DNA from 3 places in the Kluyvera sp. CRP genome. Region 2 is predicted to be linked to each of the others. Evidence: predicted binding sites of a transcription regulator. Region 2 holds the regulator's gene; each other region holds the start of a gene.
What was found. Region 2 encodes PurR, which represses purine synthesis genes. Its sites were predicted from a motif close to CANGCAAACGTTTGCNTG; they were not measured.
Positions count from the first base shown of each region.

Region 1: the regulator PurR is predicted to act here: its motif matches at 2,180-2,197, upstream of glyA (serine hydroxymethyltransferase).
Region 3: the regulator PurR is predicted to act here: its motif matches at 1,645-1,662, upstream of K7B04_RS03250 (NCS2 family permease).

Region 1 covers NZ_CP082841.1:4,956,327-4,960,573, reverse strand. The annotation lists gene cadC (lysine decarboxylation/transport transcriptional activator CadC) at 1-661, opposite strand, end outside; gene hmpA (NO-inducible flavohemoprotein) at 798-1,988, opposite strand; gene glyA (serine hydroxymethyltransferase) at 2,315-3,568, shown strand; gene K7B04_RS23455 (DoxX family protein) at 3,636-4,058, opposite strand; gene hcaD (phenylpropionate dioxygenase ferredoxin reductase subunit) at 4,207-4,247, opposite strand, start outside.
Region 2 covers NZ_CP082841.1:3,498,750-3,502,996, reverse strand. The annotation lists gene K7B04_RS16595 (MFS transporter) at 1-751, opposite strand, end outside; gene K7B04_RS16590 (YnhF family membrane protein) at 912-1,001, opposite strand; gene purR (HTH-type transcriptional repressor PurR) at 1,296-2,321, shown strand; gene punR (DNA-binding transcriptional activator PunR) at 2,325-3,251, opposite strand; gene punC (purine nucleoside transporter PunC) at 3,364-4,247, shown strand, end outside.
Region 3 covers NZ_CP082841.1:709,563-713,809, reverse strand. The annotation lists gene K7B04_RS03265 (YjcB family protein) at 98-379, opposite strand; gene soxS (superoxide response transcriptional regulator SoxS) at 604-933, opposite strand; gene soxR (redox-sensitive transcriptional activator SoxR) at 1,021-1,479, shown strand; gene K7B04_RS03250 (NCS2 family permease) at 1,887-3,236, shown strand; gene K7B04_RS03245 (Na+/H+ antiporter) at 3,433-4,247, shown strand, end outside.

The DNA of each region.
Region 1 (4,247 bases), 1.5 Mb from region 2:
TATTCAGCGAGGTGGTGATCAGCGTTCCCAGCCCAATGGCGTAGGCCTGCTGTGATACCCAGTTATTGCACGATGCGCCCGGCTCAAAGCGTACGTCGATGTCGCGCGGGTTCAGCAACAGATGTGAGCGGGTGATCTGCGGATGGGGACGAATGACGGTCAGTAACACCATCGCTATCAGCACGCCCAACGAAAGCAGGAAGGCAAACTGAGTCCAGACGTTGGAGTACCAGCGGCGTTTCGCTTTGAGTCGCGGGGCCGCTGACGCGTTTGCCGGCGCGGCCGTGGGGGCTAGCGAAACGACCGGCGCCTCAGGTGTTTGATTCTCTTCTGTTTCATCAAGCCAGGTGACTTCAGCCGTGAGCTGATAGCCGCGTTTGGGAACGGTAATAATATAATCAATGTGCCCATCGTCGCCGTCACGCAGCGATTTGCGCAGCTCAGAAATGCTCTGGGTGACCACATGGCTGGTCACGATGTTACGCATCCAGATGTTATCGATCAGTTCATCACGGCTCAGTACCTCCCCCGGATGCTGGGCAAAGTACATCAGCAGATCGATTAATCGCGGTTCCAGAGTGAGGTGTCGGCCTGCGCGGCTGATTTGATTAATAGAAGGCGTGATCAGCCATTCGCCAACGCGTACAACCGGTTGTTGCATATAAATGAATCGCCAAAGGATAAAAAATGGGACAGGAGATTAATCATAACACAATTCGCTGTCCGGTTTTTTGACCTTGCAGAGCGTACGATGGGGGAGGAAGACGGGCAAAATATGCCCGTCTGGAAAGAAAAGATTACAGTACTTTATGCGGACCGAAGCATTCATAGTGAATACGATCGCTGCTGACGCCTAGCGCCACTAACTGTTTGGCCGCGTGCTGCATAAAGGCAACCGGGCCGCAGAGGTAGAACTGCATCTCTGGGTTCTGTAGATTCGCGGCCAGTGGTTCCAGCGCCATCAGCCCTTCGCTATCAAAAGCGGCGGCTTGACGGTCTGCCTCGGTAGGCGCGCGATACCACAGGTGTGAAGTGAAATGCGGCAGCTCTGCGCCCAGCGCGTTGACTTCATCGGCAAAGGCGTGAACCTCGCCGTTTTCCGCGGCGTGGAACCAGTTCACCTGCGCCGGATGATGATTCTTCGCGAGCGTATCGAGCATCGCCAGCATCGGTGTCTGGCCGACGCCGCCGGAAATGAGGGTCACCGGCGTTTGTGGCGACACGTTGAGGAAGAAGTCGCCAGCCGGCGCGGCCAGATGGACAATATCACCTTCTTTTGCCTCGTTATGCAGCCAGTTTGATACCTGGCCGCCATTTTCGCGCTTCACCGCAATGCGGTAACCCTTGCCATCTGCCTTGCGGGTCAGTGAATACTGACGAATTTCCTGAAACTCAAAGCCCTCGGGCTTCAGCCATACCGCCAGATATTGGCCCGGTTGGTAATCCGCTACCGGCTGGCCGTCTACGGGTTCCATTTCAAAGCTAGTAATCAGCGCGCTGCGCGGGGTTTTCTTCACGATACGGAATGCGCGGGTGCCTTCCCAGCCACCGGTTTTGCCGGCGTTATCCTGGTAGATCTCTGCTTCACGCTTGATAAACACGCCTGCCAGTACCCCGTAGGCTTTGCCCCACGCGTCCAGCACTTCCTGGCCCGGGCTGAACATCTCATCCAGAGTCGCCAGCAGGTGTTCGCCGACAATGTTGTACTGCTCCGGCTTAATCTGGAAGCTGGTGTGCTTCTGGGCGATTTTCTCCACCGCCGGCAGCAGGGCAGGGAGGTTTTCAATATTGCTGGCGTAGGCGGCAATGGCATTGAACAGCGCTTCACGCTGATCGCCGTTGCGCTGGTTGCTCATATTAAAAATCTCTTTCAGCTCCGGGTTATGGGCAAACATCCGGTCATAAAAGTGGGCAGTAAGCTTTGGACCGGTTTCGACCAGCAGCGGAATGGTGGCTTTAACGGTGGCGATAGTATGAGCATCAAGCATGGCAGGTCTTCCTTTCGTGTTATTAATTGTTGCATGTTAAATACATCTTATAAAAATACCCCTGCTTTGTAAATGGTTCTTTGTTTTAATGGGGTCTCCTGGTTACAACATGAATAATTCGCATCACAATCCTGAAAAGAAATCCGTTTGCGCCCTGAAGCGCTTTATTGCTCAATCCCTTGTGTGGCTTGAAGGTAAACGTTTGCGTAATTTCGTTTGTCAAGACCTGTTATCACAGAACTAATCAGTTATACTGTGGGCCGTTGTCCAACAGGACTGCCTTTTTCAGGTCAAAATTTTATTGTTAGCTGAGTCAGGAGATGCGGATGTTAAAGCGTGAAATGAACATTGCCGATTATGATGCCGAACTGTGGCAGGCTATGGAGCAAGAAAAAGTACGTCAGGAAGAGCACATTGAACTGATCGCCTCCGAAAACTACACCAGCCCGCGCGTCATGCAGGCGCAGGGTTCTCAGCTGACCAACAAATACGCTGAAGGTTATCCGGGCAAGCGCTACTACGGCGGCTGCGAATACGTTGATGTCGTTGAGCAGCTGGCTATCGACCGCGCGAAAGAGCTGTTTGGCGCCGACTACGCTAACGTGCAGCCGCACTCCGGTTCTCAGGCTAACTTCGCTGTTTACACCGCGCTGCTGCAGCCGGGCGATACCGTTCTGGGTATGAACCTGGCGCAGGGTGGCCACCTGACTCACGGCTCCCCGGTCAACTTCTCCGGTAAACTGTATAACATCGTCCCTTACGGTATCGATGAGTCCGGTAAAATCGACTATGACGAAATGGCGAAGCTGGCCAAAGAGCACAAGCCGAAGATGATTATCGGTGGTTTCTCTGCTTACTCCGGCGTGGTTGATTGGGCAAAAATGCGCGAAATCGCTGACAGCATCGGCGCATACCTGTTCGTCGACATGGCGCACGTGGCTGGCCTGATTGCCGCTGACGTATACCCGAACCCGGTTCCGCACGCTCACGTTGTCACCACCACTACCCACAAAACCCTGGCGGGTCCGCGCGGCGGCCTGATCCTGGCGAAGGGCGGTGATGAAGAGCTGTACAAAAAACTGAACTCTGCTGTCTTCCCAAGCGCGCAGGGCGGCCCGCTGATGCACGTAATCGCGGGTAAAGCGGTGGCGCTGAAAGAAGCGATGGAACCGGAATTCAAAGTCTACCAGCAGCAGGTTGCGAAAAACGCGAAAGCGATGGTGGAAGTGTTCCTGAACCGCGGCTACAAAGTGGTTTCTGGCGGTACTGAGAACCACCTGTTCCTGCTGGACCTGGTGGATAAAAACCTGACCGGTAAAGAAGCTGACGCAGCCCTGGGCCGCGCTAACATCACCGTGAACAAAAACAGCGTCCCGAACGATCCAAAGAGCCCGTTCGTGACCTCCGGTATCCGTATCGGTTCCCCGGCTGTTACTCGTCGCGGTTTCAAAGAAGCGGAAGTGAAAGAGCTGGCTGGCTGGATGTGTGACGTGCTGGACAACATCAATGATGAAGCCACCATTGAACGCGTGAAAGCGAAAGTGCTGGATATCTGTGCACGCTTCCCGGTTTACGCGTAAGCGTGAATCGTGTGATGTGAAAAAGGCCGCATATGCGGCCTTTTTTACGCCTGATGGCGACGCTCCATCAGCGACGATCCAGCGAGATTTTCCCCGGCCCGACAATTGCCAGCAGCAGGAACGCCCCCGAGATACTGATATTTTTGTAGAAGTTAATCATATTTGGCATCACCGCATCGCCGGTCATGTTCCAGTAGTGGTGGCCAATCACCGCTGTCCCCAACGTATAGAACAGAAAAATCACCGCCAGCGGACGCGTAAAGAACCCCAGAATCACCAGAATAACGGCGGGAACTTCCATCACGATCGCGATGATAGCCGCCAGCGCCGGCATCGGTGTGCCGATGGAGGCCATGTACTGCACCGTGCCGTCGTAGTGGAGCATTTTGGGATAGCCGGAGAGAATAAACAGCAGCACGATAGCGATACGGGCAATCAGCAGCAGCAGATCGCGCGAAGCGCCAAAGTCGAGATAGCGAAGCGAGTTCATGGCAGTTCCTTTGGGTAAGTACGTTTGATTTAAACGTAATACACAATTTTGTGGCCTGCCACACAGGGGCGAAAAATCAGTAGATTGGATGGTACTTTGGTATGGCCCCTTCGCCGTAGCGATAAGAAGGGGCCGTCATGCGCACCTGCTATAGCGACTTTAAGGGTACGCTTTCATCACAAAGGGCGT
Region 2 (4,247 bases):
AGAACCCAACGCCAATCAGCACCAGCATCAGCGTAATGAAGCCCGGCGTCGCATCCGTGATCGTATGCAACACCGGTGAGATATAGGTGTAAAGCGTAAACATCGCGCCAGCGCCGAGTACGGTGGTCAGCAGTGCGGAAAGCACCTGTGGGCGCACCAGCACCGACAGTTCACGTTTCACATCAGGTTTTTCACCCGCCCCCCCCTTCGGCAAGGACAACCACAGACCGATAATGGCGATAATCCCCAGTCCCGCAGTCGCCAGGAACGACATACGCCAGCCGATTGTTTCACCCAGCCAGGTTGCTGCCGGCACGCCGCCAATATTGGCGATCGTCAGACCCATAAACATCGTCGCCACCGCGCTGGCCTGCTTATGTTTCGGCACCACGCTTGCCGCTACCACTGAACCCAGGCCAAAGAACGCACCGTGGTTCAGGCTGGTAATAATGCGCGACAGCATTAAGGTGGTGTAGTCCGGCGAGATGGCCGACAGCACGTTGCCAAGGGTAAAAATGGCCATCAGAAAGATCAGCGCGTTGCGGCGGGCACGATGAGAAAGCAGCAGCGTCATCAGCGGCGCACCGACCATCACGCCAACCGCATAGGCGCTAATCAGCATACCGGCAGCCGGGATCGAGACGTCAACGCCCTTTGCGATGACCGGCAGTAACCCCATCGGCGAGAATTCGGTGGTCCCTATGCCAAAAGCCCCAATGGCCAGCGCGAGTAAGGGAAAATTGATTTTCATGCAAAAGCTCCGATTGGCCGCACGACAGACGCGGCATGGCAATATAGGGCAAAAGCATGACATTAATCACAGAAAAGCAGAAGTGTACAAAACAGCAAAAGATTATTGCTAATTTGCTAACAATCAGACATGAGGGCGCGAACGCCCCCTCATGGAAGAATCAATGCAGAACAGCGGTAAGTCCAGCGGCGACGATCAACGCCAGCACAATAACGGTCGTGGTGAGTGACATCTTAAGTTCGGTACTCATCAATTTTTCTCCTTTTTATGACCACAGCAAAACTGAGCTCACTCATTTTTGCACAGATAATCGTAAAAATCTTCACAGATTTAGCAGGATGTTGGTTTTTGCTCTTCCACTTTGCGTCCGGATACGTCAAAATTCGACGCTTATTTATAAGCGTACCGGCCATTGACCCCCTCCTGTCGTCCTGTATCGTTTTCCTGGCGAACCGCAATCCACAAAATTGCGTCAGGGTGTATAAAGGCAAACGTTTTCGTTTCGAGTTTATCAGGGGCAGGCCAGGGTCTGGAGTGAGATGGAATGGCAACAATTAAAGATGTAGCGAAGCGCGCAAACGTTTCCACTACAACCGTATCACATGTAATTAACAAAACGCGTTTTGTCGCCGAAGAGACGCGGGAAGCGGTGTGGGCAGCGATTAAAGAGCTGCACTACTCGCCAAGCGCCGTTGCCCGTAGCCTGAAGGTCAACCACACCAAATCGATTGGTTTGCTGGCGACCAGCAGCGAAGCGGCCTACTTTGCTGAAATTATCGAAGCCGTTGAGAAAAACTGCTTCCAGAAGGGCTATACCCTGATCCTTGGCAACGCGTGGAACAATCTCGAGAAACAACGCGCCTACTTGTCAATGATGGCGCAAAAACGCGTTGATGGCCTGCTGGTGATGTGTTCCGAATATCCGGAATCCCTGCTCTCAATGCTGGAAGAGTATCGCCATATTCCAATGGTGGTGATGGACTGGGGCGAAGCCAAAGCCGACTTTACCGACTCGGTCATCGACAACGCCTTCGAAGGCGGCTATATGGCGGGACGTTATCTGATCGAACGCGGCCACCGTGATATCGGCGTCATTCCTGGCCCGCTGGAACGTAACACCGGCGCAGGACGCCTGGCTGGCTTTATGAAGGCCATGGAAGAAGCGCAAATCAATGTTCCGGCAAACTGGATAGTCCAGGGTGACTTCGAGCCGGAGTCTGGCTATCGCGCTATGCAACAGATTCTCTCCCAGCACCCGCGCCCTACCGCTATCTTCTGTGGCGGCGACATCATGGCCATGGGCGCGCTTTGCGCCGCCGATGAAATGGGGCTGCGCGTGCCGCAGGATATTTCGCTGATCGGGTATGACAACGTGCGTAACTCACGTTTCTTTACCCCGGCGCTGACCACCATTCATCAGCCGAAAGACTCACTTGGTGAGACGGCCTTCAATATGCTGATGGATCGTATCGTCAGCAAGCGCGAAGAGTCGCAGTCGATTGAGGTGCATCCGCGCCTGATCGAGCGACGTTCCGTGGCCGACGGCCCGTATCGCGATTACCGTCGTTAAGGGTTAACTGTGGGCGTCCTGAACGGGCGTCCGTAGCCACTCATCGTTTAGCGTCTCGCTATCCCCCAAATATTCCAGCAGCCAGCTTAATGCCGGCGACGCTTCGCTCTGTTGCCAGGTCAGACAACAGGCTGCATCCGGGAACGGATTCTCCAGTTCCAGCGCAACCCACTCTCCGCTTTCCAGCCACGGCTGCGCCAGATGTCCCGGCACCATCGCCGCACAAAGTCCGGCAGAAATACAGGTCTCCGACGACGACCAGTCCGGCACCACCACCCTCTTCTGGTTATCAAGCAGCCAGGTCGTTCGCTTGGGTAGCGACCGTGAGGTGTCTTCCCGTACCAGCGACGGCCAGTTGCGCAGCACGTCATCGCTCAGCGGCCCATCCATCTTCGCGAGCGGATGCGTACTGGCCACCACGCAGTGCCAGTTGAGCATGCCCATGTCGCGAAAGGCAAAACGGCCACCAACCGGGATGGCCTGCGTCGCGCCAATCGCCAGCTCCACGCGCCCATCCGCCAGCGCATCCCAGACGCCGTTAAACACTTCCTGATAGACAATCAGTTCGACGTCGCTGAAGTGGCGATAAAAATCGACAATCAGCTGACGGGTGCGCTGAGGTTTCACGATGTTATCAACGGCAATCGCCAGCTGGCCGCGCCAGCCGTTGGCAATCTGCTGACACTGCTGACGGGTGATCTGCATTTTTTTGATAACAGAACGCCCTTCTTTGAGAAACCATGCTCCCGCAGGCGTTAATTCAACATCCCGATGGCGACGTTCAAACAACGGCACCGCCAGCCATTCCTCAAGCTGTCGCACCGTATAGCTTACTGCAGAGGGCACCCGGTGTAGCTCCTGCGCCGCGGCGCTAAAGCTACCGTTGCGCGCGACCGCATCAACCACTTCCAGAGAATATTCAGACCACATTTTCTGCCTGCAAAAAATTTGAATCCATGCCTCAAATATTAGCGTTTCACAACCGGGAATGCACTCTCTACACTCAGCGGCACAGTGTGAACTACGATAAAAAAGGCAATTTATGCAACCTGGGAAAGGATTTTTAGTCTGGCTCGCGGGACTGAGCGTGCTGGGCTTCCTGGCTACCGATATGTACCTACCGGCGTTCGCCGCCATTCAGCAAGACCTGCAAACGCCGGCATCCGCCGTCAGCGCGAGCCTGAGTCTGTTCCTCGCGGGTTTCGCCGTGGCGCAGCTACTGTGGGGGCCGCTGTCTGACCGCTATGGCCGTAAACCGATCCTGCTGGCCGGTTTGACCATTTTTGCCATCGGCTGCCTTGGCATGCTGTGGGTTCGCGATGGTACCACCCTACTGGTGCTGCGCTTCGTGCAGGCGGTTGGCGTTTGCGCCGCCGCGGTGACCTGGCAAGCCATGGTTACCGATTATTATCCCGCTCAGCGCACCAACCGTATTTTTGCGACCATTATGCCGCTGGTCGGCCTGTCACCTGCGCTGGCCCCGCTGCTCGGCAGTTGGCTGCTGGCCCACTTTGATTGGCAGGCCATCTTCGCAACGCTGTTTATCATTACCCTGGTATTGATGCTGCCCGCTCTGCGCCTGAAGCCTGCCCACAATAAAAACGTCGCCAGTGAAGAGAAGCTCACGTTTTTACGTCTGCTGCGCAGTAAGGACTACCGCGGCAACGTGCTGATTTACGCCGCCTGCTCCGCCAGCTTTTTCGCCTGGCTGACCGGTTCGCCATTTATTCTGCATGAAATGGGCTACAGCCCGACGGTGATTGGTCTGAGCTATGTACCGCAAACCATCGCCTTCCTGATTGGCGGCTATGGCTGTCGCGCGGCGCTGCAAAAATGGCAGGGTAGCCAAATGTTGCCGTGGCTGCTGGTGCTCTTTGCGCTTAGCGTTATCGGGACCTGGGGCGTCGGCCTCGCGGAAGGCGTCTC
Region 3 (4,247 bases), 2.4 Mb from region 2:
ACGCTAAAACACCCTGCAGGAGCAGGGCTTTTTCATGCGCTCAGCCACCGCGATATTCAGGCAATAAAAAACCCCGACGCGTCGGGGTTTTTCTCAATCAGTACATGGCAACCGGCCATTCCGGCGGTGCCTGGCTCATCACTTCAACCATCACATCTTTGATGTTGTTGAAAATGGTGGCGATGTCCACCATCGTGATGCCCAGTAACCCGGTCGCAAACCAGCACGCCGCTGCGACACCCAGCATACCGCTGATGACCGCGAGACCGGCGTAGTCGGATTTACGGAATTGAATTTTCAGGGTACTGGCGAGAAACATCAGTACGGCGCTGGTTAACGGCCAGCGTAACAGTGCGACGCCTGCGGTAATGGAAACCATGAGACTTCATCCTCAGAGATAAACAACAAGTTGCCCTGACAGCACTTATTGATTGAGGCGCGAGGCGCTCAGGCTATCTGAAGGCATTCACAAATTGAATGAAACAGTGTTTTTGTTTCATCTCGATGTGTGAACTATATCACGTTTGTTGTTTTATTCACCAGAGGTAAACGCAGGATTTTTTGTCAACGCCGCGGCTCAGTACAGGCCGCGGCGAAGCGATGTTACGCGGAGATCTGATGGCGATAGTCCGTCGGCGTGCGGTCAAACTCGCGGCGGAATACGCGAGAGAAGGTCTGCTGAGAGACATAACCCAGATCCATCGCGATATCGAAGATGGGGCGCTGGGTGGTGCGCAGCGCTTCCGCCGCCAGTAACAGGCGCCGCTGGCGAATGTACTCGCCCAGCGTCTGGTGCATCACGGTGCGGAACATTCTTTGCAGATACCACTTCGAGTAGCCGGATTTTCTGGCCACGATGTCGATATTAAGCGGTTGATCGATATGTTCATCTATCCATTCAGTAAGAGTATGAATAATTTCCCGATGGGACATAAGGCTCTCCCCGTTGTCTATTTTCGCGTCGATTTCTTGTCTGGCGGCGAGTATAATTCCTCAAGTTAACTTGAGGTAAAGCGTATTATGGAAAAAAAATCGACCCGCATAAAATCGCTGCTAACGCCCGGTGAGGTAGCGAAACGAACGGGGGTTGCGGTCTCTGCGCTGCATTTTTATGAGAGTAAAGGGCTGATCCACAGCACGCGCAACAGCGGTAACCAGCGGCGCTATAAGCGTGATGTGCTGCGTTACGTGGCGATCATTAAAATTGCCCAGCGTCTTGGTATTCCGCTGGCGACGATCGGCGATTCCTTTAGCGTGCTGCCGGAAAACCACACGCTGGGGCCGCGCGACTGGAAGCACCTCACGACTCAATGGCGGGAAGAGCTGGATAAGCGCATTCACGCCATGGAGGCGCTGCGCGACCAGCTCGACGGCTGTATTGGCTGCGGCTGCATGTCGTTGCGCGACTGTCCGCTGCGTAACCCGGGCGATAAGCTGGGTGAAGAGGGCACCGGCGCGCGTCTGCTGGAAGACGAATAATCCTCCGCGATCCTCTCCCCGGGATTGCGACATTTTTGCCATAGAATTGTTGCTGGATTGCGCATAAACGATAACGTTTGCGCATGGGTTGGTGAATTCTTCATCGGTAATCGTTAATTTTCATAAACCAGGGCAAACTTCTGTTGAAAAAGGGGACATAAAAGCCAGATAATCGTTTGCCTCGGATTTTCGGACGCTTCCTATGCTGAAAATCCGCAGACCAACCTCATCACGCACCCGCGCAGTTGAGGTATTCCGATTCTCGTTTTGTCTGCGCGGAGTTAATCGTTTGCTTTTTTGTGGCTCCCCTTTGCCGCGATGTAGCACATGGAGATGACGCTTAGCTGGCAGTGGATGTTCCACCACGCAGACGAACGAATGATAAAAACTCTCAGGGGATGTTTTCTATGTCTACGCCTTCAGCGCGTACCGGCGGTTCATTGGACGCCTGGTTTAAAATTTCTGCTCGTGGTAGCTCCGTTCGTCAGGAGATTGTCGCCGGTTTGACCACCTTCCTGGCGATGGTGTACTCGGTGATCGTGGTACCGGGCATGCTGGGTAAAGCCGGTTTCCCGCCGGCCGCCGTGTTCGTGGCGACCTGTCTGGTGGCCGGTGTGGGTTCTATCGTGATGGGGTTGTGGGCGAACCTGCCTTTAGCCATTGGCTGCGCCATCTCGCTGACTGCTTTTACCGCCTTCAGCCTGGTGCTGGGCCAGCACATCAGCGTGCCGGTTGCTCTGGGCGCGGTGTTCCTGATGGGCGTGCTCTTCACCATCATCTCCGCTTCCGGTATTCGTAGCTGGATCTTGCGCAATTTGCCGCAGGGTATTGCGCACGGCACCGGCATCGGTATCGGTCTGTTCCTGCTGCTGATTGCCGCCAACGGCGTCGGCATGGTGGTGAAAAACCCGCTGGACGGTCTGCCGGTCGCGCTGGGTCAGTTCGACAGCTTCCCGGTGGTGATGACGCTGGTGGGTCTGGCGATGATCATCGGCCTTGAAAAACTGAAGGTCCCGGGCGGTATTCTGCTGACCATCATCGGCGTGTCTATCGTCGGCCTGATTTTCGACCCGAACGTGCACTTCTCTGGCGTATTCGCCATGCCGTCGCTGAGCGATGACAATGGCAATTCGCTGATCGGCAGCCTGGATATCATGGGCGCGCTGAACCCAATTGTTCTGCCGAGCGTGCTGGCGCTGGTGATGACCGCCGTCTTCGATGCGACCGGTACTATCCGCGCGGTTGCGGGTCAGGCGAACCTGCTGGATAAAGATGGGCAGATCATTAACGGCGGTAAAGCGCTGACGACTGACTCCCTGAGCAGCGTGTTCTCTGCCGTGGTAGGCGCCGCGCCGGCTGCGGTGTACATCGAGTCCGCAGCGGGTACGGCGGCAGGTGGCAAAACCGGTTTAACGGCGATCACCGTTGGCGTGCTGTTCCTGCTGATCCTGTTCCTGTCTCCGCTTTCTTACCTGGTGCCTGGCTACGCGACCGCACCGGCGCTGATGTACGTGGGTCTGCTGATGCTGAGCAACGTGGCGCGTATCGACTTCAACGATTTCGTTGACGCGATGTCCGGCCTGATTACCGCCGTGATGATCGTGCTGACCTGTAACATCGTTACCGGCATTATGATCGGCTTCGCGACGCTGGTTGTGGGCCGTGTGGTTTCGGGCGAATGGCGCAAGCTGAACATCGGCACCGTCATTATCGCGGTTGCGCTGGTGGTCTTCTATGCGGGCGGCTGGGCTATCTAAGCCTGACGTTTTGCCGATAAGAAAACCCGCCAGATGGCGGGTTTTCTGTTTATTGCCCTGCAGTGCGACGGGTTCGGACTTTTTTTCCATTTTCAGCCACGTCTCGTTTCCTTTTGCGTTACTCTGGTACGCGTATGATAAGAAGCACGACGCTTCATGTTTTGAATAATAAGACAACGCTGTAAACAGGGAACGCATGGAAATATTCTTTACCATACTCATCATGACCCTCGTGGTTTCGCTGTCCGGGGTGGTTACACGCGTACTGCCCTTCCAGGTTCCACTACCTTTAATGCAAATCGCCATCGGTGCGCTGCTGGCCTGGCCTACCTTCGGTTTGCACGTTGAATTTGACCCTGAACTCTTCCTCGTGCTGTTCATCCCGCCGCTGCTGTTTGCCGATGGCTGGAAGACGCCGACTCGCGAGTTTATCGAGCACGGCAGGGAGATCCTTGGCCTGGCGCTGGCGTTAGTGCTGGTGACGGTGGTCGGGATTGGCTTCCTGATCTACTGGATTGTTCCCGGCATTCCGCTGATCCCCGCTTTTGCGCTGGCGGCGGTATTGTCGCCAACCGATGCCGTGGCGCTTTCCGGCATTGTGGGGGAAGGGCGCATTCCGAAAAAAATCATGGGCATTTTGCAGGGCGAGGCGCTGATGAACGACGCCTCCGGCCTGGTGTCGCTGAAGTTTGCCGTGGCGGTCGCGATGGGCACAATGGTGTTTACCGTTGGTGGCGCGACGGTAGAGTTCCTGAAGGTGGCAATTGGCGGCATCCTTGCGGGCTTCGTGGTGAGCTGGCTGTACGGCCGCTCAATGCGTTTCCTCAGCCGCTGGGGCGGCGATGAACCGGCTACGCAGATCGTCCTGCTGTTCCTGCTGCCGTTTGCCTCTTACCTGATTGCTGAACATATCGGCGTTTCCGGTATCCTGGCGGCGGTGGCGGCGGGGATGACCATTACGCGTTCCGGCGTGATGCGCACCGCGCCGTTGGCCATGCGCCTGCGCGCCAA